One region of the Thauera sp. WH-2 genome, then DNA from elsewhere that is predicted to be linked to it. Evidence: predicted binding sites of a transcription regulator. Region 1 holds the regulator's gene; the other holds the start of a gene.
What was found. Region 1 encodes sigma-54, which starts transcription at its own class of promoters, with help from an activator protein. Its sites were predicted from a motif close to TGGCACGCTTNCTGCTNA; they were not measured.

Region 1 (4,553 bases):
CCGGTGCGCTGCTGCAAAGCGGCCGAGCGTAACAGTCGCGTGCCGCCGGCGGCAAGTGCATGCTGGGCAAGCGTTCGGGGCAGGGGTATGCCCAAGCGTTTGCGCGTATGGACGCGCGAGGAGTTGGCGACTAACGGTGATGGCGACCGTGAAGGCGAGCCGGACCGTTGGCCTGTGCCACGCAGCCGCTCATGGATATCCGCCCCCGGCGCTCCGGATGTCGTCCTCACTCGCTCGGAGCGCGCGCGACTGGCGCTCGATGAACTCCTGCGTGGAGTCGATGCCGCGCAGGCGCAGGATGGTGGAGCGAACCGCAGCTTCGAGCAGCACGGCGAGGTTGCGCCCGGCGGCCACCGGGAGCACGACGCGGGCGATCTTCACGCCGAGAATGTCCTGGGTCTCCTGCTGTAGCGGAAGACGGCTCGGATCTCCCGGACCGGGCTGGCGGCGGTCGAGGTGGCAAATCAGGCGCAGGCGCATCTTGCGGCGGCAGGCGGTCTCGCCGAAGATCGTGCGGATGTCGAGGAGCCCCAGACCACGTACCTCGATGAAATCCTGCAGCATCTCGGGGCTTCGCCCCTCGAGTACAGTGGGCGCGATGCGCGAGAATTCGACCACGTCGTCCGCGACGAGGCCGTGGCCGCGTGAGATGAGCTCCAGGCCGAGCTCGGATTTGCCGGCCCCCGAGTCGCCGGTGATCAGCACGCCGAGCCCCAACACATCCATGAACACGCCATGGAGCGAGACCTTCTCGGCGAGCTCGCGCGAGAGATAGAGGCGGAGCTGGTCGATCACGCCCGCCGAAGGGTGGCGCGCGGTGAACAGCGCTACGTCGTGGGCCTCGCAGATGCCGTGCAGGATGTTGGGCACCTCGCAGCCGTCGGCGACGATGATGGCTGGCGGGTGCGCCGACAGGATCTCGTTGAGATGGTGAGCGACCTTCTCGTTGGAGTGGCGTTGCGCCCAGGCCAGTTCGGCGCTGCCGAGCACCTGCAGTCGGGTGGGGTGGATCAGATTGAGGTGGCCGACCAGATCAGCCGGCCAGATGCGCTCTTCGCCCACGCTGAGGCGGGCCTCGAGCGGCCCGCTGACGTGGATCAGGCTGAGACTGTCGCGATGGGTCTCATACAGCCGGGTCAGGCTGGTCTGCCGCATGGGCGCCCCAGTTCATGAACATCTGGTGGATGTGTGCCGCATCCGGCGCATTCAGCAGCGCTTCGCGGAATGCGCGATCGCTGAACATCTGCGCAAGTTCGGAGAGCAACTGCAGGTGTGTCTCGTTGGCCTGTTCGGGCACGAGCAGTACGAACAGCATGCTGACCGGGCGGCCGTCCGGCGCATCGAACTGGACTGGCGTGGCCAGGCGCAGGAAGGCGCCCGCTGCATCCTTGAGGCCCTTGATGCGGCCGTGCGGGATCGCGATGCCCTGCCCGAGGCCGGTGGAGCCCAGGCGTTCGCGGGTGAACAGGCTGTCGAAAACGGTGCTGCGACCGATGCCCTGGTTGTTCTCGAAAAGCAGGCCGGCCTGCTCGAAGACGCGCTTCTTGCTGCTGGCGTCGAGGTCGACCACCACATTGGGAAGTGGCAGGAGTTGGGATATCAGGCTCATTCGCAGGTGTGCAAACACGACGCCCCGGTCTTCCAGGTCGCCGGGGCGACTGTCGTTCCGGGGCGGGCGCCGCAGGCGTCGTCAAAACGCGCGCATTATAACCACAACCGCGCCCCGGTCATGGGGCTGTAACGAAAGGCTCAGTCCTCGGGGGTCTGGTGCTTCAGCGACTCGTGGTTGTGCTCGGCCATCTTCTGCTTGTATTTCTGCACCTGGCGGTCGAGCTTGTCGGTCATCGAGTCGATGGCGGCGTACAGGTCGGCATCGTCGCTTTCAACGAAGATGTCCTTGCCGCGCACGTGCAGGGTCACTTCGGCCTTCTGCTTGAGCTTCTCGACGGAGAGGATTACCGCAACGCTGGTGACGTTGTCGAAGTGGCGGATGACGCGATCGAGCTTGGAGGTGACGTAGTCGCGGATGGCCGGGGTAACTTCGACATGATGCCCGGTGATGTTGAGATTCATGGTGACTCCTGTGGTTGTCAGATGGATTTGCGCATGCTGACCGGCGGGATATTGAGGGATTCGCGATACTTGGCGATGGTGCGCCGTGCGACCACGATACCCTGCTGGCCTAGAATCTCGGCAATCTTGGCGTCGGACAGCGGTTTCTTGCTGTCTTCGGCTTCCACCAACTGGCGAATCAGCGCGCGAATCGCCGTGGAAGAGGCCGCCCCACCGGTGTCGGTGGCGACATGACTGCCGAAGAAATACTTGAGCTCGAACACGCCGCGCGGTGTCGCCATGTACTTTTGCGTGGTCACGCGCGAAATGGTCGACTCGTGCAGTTCAAGCTGGTCGGCGATCTCCCGCAGCGTGAGCGGGCGCATGGCCACAGGGCCATGATCGAAGAACTGCCGCTGCTGGTCAACGATGGCCTGGGAAACGCGGAGGATGGTGTCGAAGCGTTGCTGCACGTTGCGGATCAGCCAGCGTGCCTCCTGCAACTGGCCGCCCAGTCCGCCGCCCTGGCCGCGGTTCTGCTGCAGCAGGCTGGCGTACAGGCGGTTGATGCGCAGGCGCGGCATGGCGTCCTGGTTGAGACTGACCGACCAGCGCCCGCGCACCTTGCGTACGACCACGTCGGGCAGCACATAGCGTGTCTCGCTGGTGGAATAGCGCGAGCCGGGGTGCGGGTCGAGGCTGCAGATCAGTGCGTGCGCCGCGCGCAGCGCTTCGTCGTCCGAGCCAGTGAGCTTCTTCAGTTTGGCGAAGTTGCGTTCGGCGAGCAGTTCCAGGTGCTTGGTGGCGACCTCGAGGGCGAGTGCTCGCGTCGCGCACTCTGGCAGTGTGCGCAACTGCAGCGCGAGACATTCCTGCGGCGAGCGCGCGCCGATGCCCGCTGGTTCGAGGTTCTGCACATGGTGCAGGGCAATGCTCAGGTCTTCGAGTTCGATGCCCGATTCGGGCGGCAGCAGTTCGAGTAGTTCCTCAAGCGGCTGGTGCAGATAGCCGTCATCGTCCAGCGCCTCGACGATGAATCGCACCAGCGCGCGGTCGTGATCCGACAGCGGCGACAGGGCGATCTGCTGATCGAGGTGGTCGCGCAGCGAGATGCCGGCGGCCTGAAACTCTTGATAATCGATGTCCTCATCGTCCTCGCTGCGGCTGGAGGCCCCGGTGCCCACGCTGGACCAGTCGATGCTCTCATCCTCGCTGCTGCCCTCTCCGCCTTCGTGCTGCAGAGCCTCGCTGCCGGATTCGGCGGGGCCTTCGCCCTGCGGTGCTTCCTGGTGGGATTGTTCGCTGGGCGTGCTTGCGGCGGCGGGCAGGAACTCGCCTTCGCCCTCCTCGCGCTCGAGCATCGGGTTTTCCAGCAGGAAGCGCTCGATCTCCTGATTCAGCTCGATCGTCGATAGCTGCAGCAGCTTGATCGACTGCTGCAGTTGCGGCGTCAGTGTGAGGTGCTGCGAGAGCTTGAGCTGGAGGCTGGGCTTCATGGCGTGAGCAGGGGCGCGCAGTCAGAGCCGGAAGTGCTCGCCAAGGTAGACCTGGCGCACCTGCTCGTTCTCGATGATCTCGGTCGGTGCGCCACTGGCGAGCACACGGCCTTCGCTGATGATGTAGGCGCGATCGCAGATACCGAGCGTCTCGCGTACGTTGTGGTCGGTGATCAGCACGCCGATGCCGCGCTCCTTCAGGAAGCGGATGATCTTCTGGATGTCGATGACCGCGATCGGGTCCACGCCGGCGAAGGGTTCGTCGAGCAGGATCAGGCGCGGATCGGTGGCCAGCGCCCGGGCGATCTCGCAGCGGCGGCGCTCGCCGCCCGACAGCGAGATCGCGGTGCTGTCGCGCAGGTGGTGGATGCCGAGTTCGATCAGCAGCTCTTCGAGCCGCTCGCCGACCTTGCGCTTGTCCAGCCCCTGCAGCTCGAGCACCGCCTGGATGTTCTCGGCCACGGTGAGCTTGCGGAAGACGCTCATCTCCTGCGGGAGGTAGGAAAGGCCCAGGCGTGCGCGGGCGTGGATCGGCAGATGGGTCAGATCCTTCCCGTCCAGGGTGATCTGCCCGCCGTCCGCGCGCACGAGGCCGACGATCATGTAGAAGCAGGTGGTCTTGCCTGCGCCGTTGGGTCCGAGCAGGCCGACGACCTCGCCCGAGCCGACCTCGAAGCCAACGTCGTGCACCACGGTGCGCGCCTTGTAGCGCTTTTGCAGTCCGGCGACCTTAAGCAGACTCATCGTGGGGCTCTTTCAGCAGCTTGCGGATCAGTTCGGGTGCAAAACCCCGGGTTTGCAGGAAGCGCGCCTGGCGGGCCCATTCACGGGTTTCGGTGGGCGGCGTGGAAAATCGGCCGCGCAGCACGCTGCGAGCACGGTCGAGCTCCGATTCTACGCACTCGGTCGCGAGCGCAGCGTCGATCAGATCACGGTCGATTCCGCGCAGTGTGAGCTCCCTGCGCAGCCGTGTCTCGCCGAAGCGGGCCGACTTGCTGCGCACGA
Region 2 (4,553 bases), on a different contig from region 1:
CGACCGCGGAGAGCTTGAACATCTGCGTGCCGCCGACTTCCTTCTCGCCATAGACGTGCTGCACATAGCGCGGCGCCGGGCCTTCCCAGGCGGGCTGGTCGGCGGTGTCGAGGTTGCCGCGCGGCCATACGGTGGCGGCGCCTTCCTCGAGCGCGAGCCGGCGGTGGGCCTCGGCCTTGAGCGAGGAGACCTTGCCAAACAGCGTCGCGCCGGTGGGGCAGACCTCTGCGCAGGCGGCGTACTTGCCCTCGGGCAGGAGGTGGCGGCACAGCTCGCACTTGCCGATCTGGCCGGTGGGCGAGTCGTAGTCGTACTTGGGGATTCCGAAGGGACAGGCGGCGACGCAGTAGCGGCAGCCGATGCAGGCGTCGGCGTCGTACTGCACGATGCCGGTGACCGGGTCCTTGGTCATCGCCGACACAGGACAGGCTGACACGCAGCTCGGGTCCACGCAGTGCAGGCAGGACACCTTCATGAAGGCGTAGCCGTCCTCTTCCTGGCCGCGGTTCATGCCCGTGCCCGACTGCCAGGCCTTGATCACGTTGAAGGTGCGCGCCGTGGTGTCGAGCGGCATGTCCCACAGCCCGTGGGTGGGCGTGTTGTAGTCCAGCGGGAGGTCGTTGGCTTCCTTGCAGGCGGCCACGCAGGCCTTGCATCCGATGCACAGGGTGGAGTCGAACAGCAGTCCGATTGCATCGGGGGAGATCTCTGCATTGCCCCGGGCCTGTACCGAAGGACTGGCGGCAGCCCCCGCCGCCACCGCGCCGCCGGCAAGGGCGAGGCGGAAGAAATCGCGCCGGCCGTTCATGTCAGGCGCCCTCGCGTTCGGTCGGCTTGGCGGCGGCCTCGCTGGCGGCGTGCTGCTTGCCGAGGTTGCGGGCCAGCACCGCGCCTGCGCCGGCCGCAGCCCCTGCGACGGCGGCCAGCACTGCGGCCGAGCCGAGGGTGGCGCCCTGGCCCTGGGATTCGTGGATGCCGGGGTAGAGCGCGGGCGGCTCTACGTTCTTGACCTTGGCGAGCATGTGGATCGGCTTGGTGAAGCCGACGCCTTCCTCGGTACAGCCGATGCAGGGGTGTCCGCAGCCGACCGGCCAGGTGCCGGCGCCGGCGTCGCCGAACATCACGGTGGGGCAGTTGGCATAGGTTTCCGGCCCCTTGCAGCCGAGCTTGTACAGGCAGTAGCCCTTGCGGTGCCCGTCGTCGCCGAATTCCATCGCGAAGCGGCCGGCGTCGTAGTGCGCGCGGCGCTCGCAGTTCTCGTGCACCAGGCGCGAGTAGGCGAACAGTGGGCGGCTCTGCGCGTCTACCGGCGGCAGGGCGCCGAAGGTGAGGAAGTGAACGACGGTGGCGAGGAAGTTGTAGGGGTTGGGCGGGCAGCCGGGAATGCTCACCACCGGCTTGTCGATGATTTTGTTCACCCCCACCGCGCCGGTGGGGTTGGGGTCGGTCGCCGGCATGCCGCCCCAGGAGGCACAGGAGCCGATCGCGATCACTGCCGCGGCGTCCTGCGCGCATTCGCGCGTGAGTTCGATCGCGGTCTGGTTGCCTACCTTGCAATACACACCACCATCGCGGGTGGGGATGGCGCCCTCGACCACCAGCAGGTACTTGCCCTTGTGGCGTTCCATTGCCGCCTTGCGCGCCGCCTCGACCTGATGGCCGGCCGCGGCGAACAGGGTCTCGTGGTAGTCGAGCGAGATCACGTCGAGGATCAGCTTTTCGAGCGTGGGGTGCTCGGCGCGCAGCATGGATTCGGTACAGCCGGTGCACTCCTGGAAGTGCAGCCAGATCACCGACGGGCGCTCGGCGGCTTCCATGGCCTTCGCGACCGCAGCCTCGGCGCCCTTGGGCAGGCCGAGCGTGGTGGCGAGCGTGGCACAGAACTGCAGGAAGCTGCGCCGGCTCATTTCGAGGCGTGATTCGATCGGACGCCCGGGCTCGGTGGCGCTTGTCGTAGGTGCTGTAAGCATGTGTCTCCCCTCGCGTTCGAGAAGCGGCGTTTGCCGCAAGATCGGGTAAGGGAGATCAAGAAGCGTGCCAGCGTGCCGCATGGCCCTGAAACCCCGGGCGGCAACGCCTGCAGCCTGCGAGGCTGCAAAGGGGGTGGACGCGCTGCGCTCATCTGCGTGCAGAACCGATCAGTTTCTTTTCACCTGCGGGCAGGGCGCGTTCGCCTGGCCTCCGTGGCGCGCGAATTCTAGAATCCCGAACCATCAACCGTTTCTGGAACTGATCCATGCCCGCACTGCTTCGCCAGGCGCTTGTCCTGCTCGCCGCCTCCGCTCTCTCTGGCTGCGGCCTTTTCAGCGCGTCACGCCCGGCCGTGGAGGGGGCTGCGGAGCGTGCTGCCGTCGCACTGCTCGATCCGCAGGCGCCGATGCGCTTCCGCTGCGGCGAGCGGACGGTGACGCTGCGCCACTTCGGAGAACTGGCCACGCTTACGGTGGAGGGGCGGAGCTGGACGTTGCGGCCCGAGCGCACTGCGTCGGGTGCGAGGATGGTGTCGGTCGATGACGATCGCACCTGGATCTGGGTCAAGGGTGATGCGGCGATGCTCGAACTGGACGGCGCGCCTCAGCCCCGCTGCGGCCTGGCGGTGGAGAAGCCTTTGTTCCGCGCGGTGGGCAATGAACCGGCCTGGCGGCTGGATGTGCGCGCCGACGGGCTGTCGCTGCTGCTCGATCAGGGCGATACGCACGTGTTCGCGCCCAGCCCCCTCGTCGTCGACGGCGAGGGCCTGCGCAGCTACGAGGCGATGTCCGCCGGTGGGGCGCTCAGCGCGCTGGTGTTCGACCGCTACTGCGAGGACGGTATGAGCGGCATGCCGCACCCGAACAGGGTGGAAGTGCGCTGGCAGGACCGGGTGCTCCAGGGTTGCGGTGGCGACCCTGCGGCGCTGCTGCAGGGCGAGCCCTGGGAAGTGGTCGAGCTCGACGGTCAGCCCGTGGCCGAACCCGCGCGCATGACGATTGGCTTTGGTGCCGAGGGGCGCCTGTCCGGCCTCGCCGCGTGCAACCGCTATTTCGCCGAATACGCCTTGTCGGGCGAAGGGCTGCGACTGTCGCCGCTGGGTGCGACGAAGATGGCGTGCGAACCGCGTGCGATGGATGAGGAGCATCGCTTCATGCAGGCCGCCGGGCAGGTCGACGGTTTTGCCATTGCGGCGGATGGCACGCTGCGCCTGCTGGCCGGCGGGCGGGTGCGGATGCAGGCGAGGCGGCGCTGAGGACACTGCGCTCGCGGGAGCAACTGCGTGTGGGGGCAGGCTTGCCCGCGAAGGTGGCAAGACCAGGCGCCATTCTCGCGGGCGCGCCTGCGCCCACGGCAAAGCCTGCTGCAATCAGCGGCGTGCCTGGCGTGCCGCCTCCACCTCTTCCGGGCGCAGGCGTGCGGCGAGCTTGTCGAGCACGCCATTGACGAACTTGTGCCCGTCGGTGCCGCCGTAGCCCTTGGCGAGTTCGATGGCCTCGTTGATCACCACGCGGTACGGCGTGTCGATGTTGTGGCGCAGTTCGTGGGTGCCGAGCAGCAGGATGGCGTGCTCGATCGGCGAGAGCTCCGCGACCGGGCGCGACAGCAGCGGCGTGAAGCAGTCGCGCAGCTCGTCGGCGCTACCGGTTGCGCCGCGCAGCAGGCTGACGAACAGCTCACGGTCGATCTTGTCGAGGTTCTCGGTTTCCGATTCCAGGTGACGTTGGACCGTGCTCGCTGAGTTGCCCGACAGCAGCCATTGATACACGCCCTGCAGCGCGAGTTCGCGCGCGCGGCGGCGAGCCATCTTGCTCGTCGGGTTGGGGGCGCCGGCGCCCTCTGCCTGCGGATCGTTCATTTCGTTCATCGGATCACCTTCAGCAGATTCGCCATCTCGACCGCCGTGCGGGCGCAATCGGCGCCTTTCTCATGCATGCGGGCGATGGCCTGGTCGTCGTCTTCGGTGGTCAGCACGCCGTTGGCGATCGGGATGCCGGTGTCGAGGCCGACGCGGGTGACGCCCGCGCCCATCTCGTTGGAAACCAGCTCGAAGTGGTAGGTCTCGCCGCGGATCACCGCGCCGAGCGCCACTAGCGCGTCGAAGCGGCCGCTTCTGCCCATGGTCTGCAGCACGAGCGGGATCTCCAGCGCGCCGGGCACGGTGACGATGTGCATGTCCTCGCGCGCGACGCCGAGGGTGAGCAGCGTGTCCACGCAGGCCGATAGCAGGCCTTCGCAGATGTCGAGGTTGAAGCGCGCCATGACGATGCCCACGCGCACGCCGGCGCCGGCGAAGCTGGGGTCGGTTTCGGTGACGCCGTCGTAGCGCGACTGGCGGCGGGCGTTTTCGGATTCGTTACGTTGCATGCGGTTCTCTGTGGTTCGTTCAGTTCTTGTCGACGAAGCCGGTGATCTCCAGCCCGAAGCCGGTCATGCTGGGGATCTTGCGAGGGCTGGCGAGCACACGCATCTTGCCTACGTTCAGCGCACGCAGGATCTGGGCACCGACGCCAAAGAGCCGGGCGTCCCACTTCACCGTGGGGCGGGCCTGGCTGCCACTGAGGCTGGCGAGCAATTCCCGA

Region 2: a site for sigma-54 is predicted at 2,023-2,040, ahead of ACNKW1_RS10195 (hydrogenase small subunit). Genes of this name have one in related genera too.

Annotation. Positions count from the first base shown of each region.
Region 1 is NZ_JBLWFG010000003.1:11,586-16,138, reverse strand. Features, by position in the region: gene hprK (HPr(Ser) kinase/phosphatase) at 190-1,155, opposite strand; gene ptsN (PTS IIA-like nitrogen regulatory protein PtsN) at 1,124-1,609, opposite strand; gene hpf (ribosome hibernation-promoting factor, HPF/YfiA family) at 1,750-2,073, opposite strand; gene ACNKW1_RS06605 (RNA polymerase factor sigma-54) at 2,091-3,548, opposite strand; gene lptB (LPS export ABC transporter ATP-binding protein) at 3,570-4,292, opposite strand; gene ACNKW1_RS06595 (regulatory protein RecX) at 4,279-4,553, opposite strand, start outside.
Region 2 is NZ_JBLWFG010000005.1:114,668-119,220, forward strand. Features, by position in the region: gene hybA (hydrogenase 2 operon protein HybA) at 1-808, opposite strand, end outside; gene ACNKW1_RS10195 (hydrogenase small subunit) at 810-1,970, opposite strand; gene ACNKW1_RS10200 (META domain-containing protein) at 2,237-3,226, shown strand; gene nusB (transcription antitermination factor NusB) at 3,341-3,838, opposite strand; gene ribH (6,7-dimethyl-8-ribityllumazine synthase) at 3,835-4,338, opposite strand; gene ribBA (bifunctional 3,4-dihydroxy-2-butanone-4-phosphate synthase/GTP cyclohydrolase II) at 4,358-4,553, opposite strand, start outside.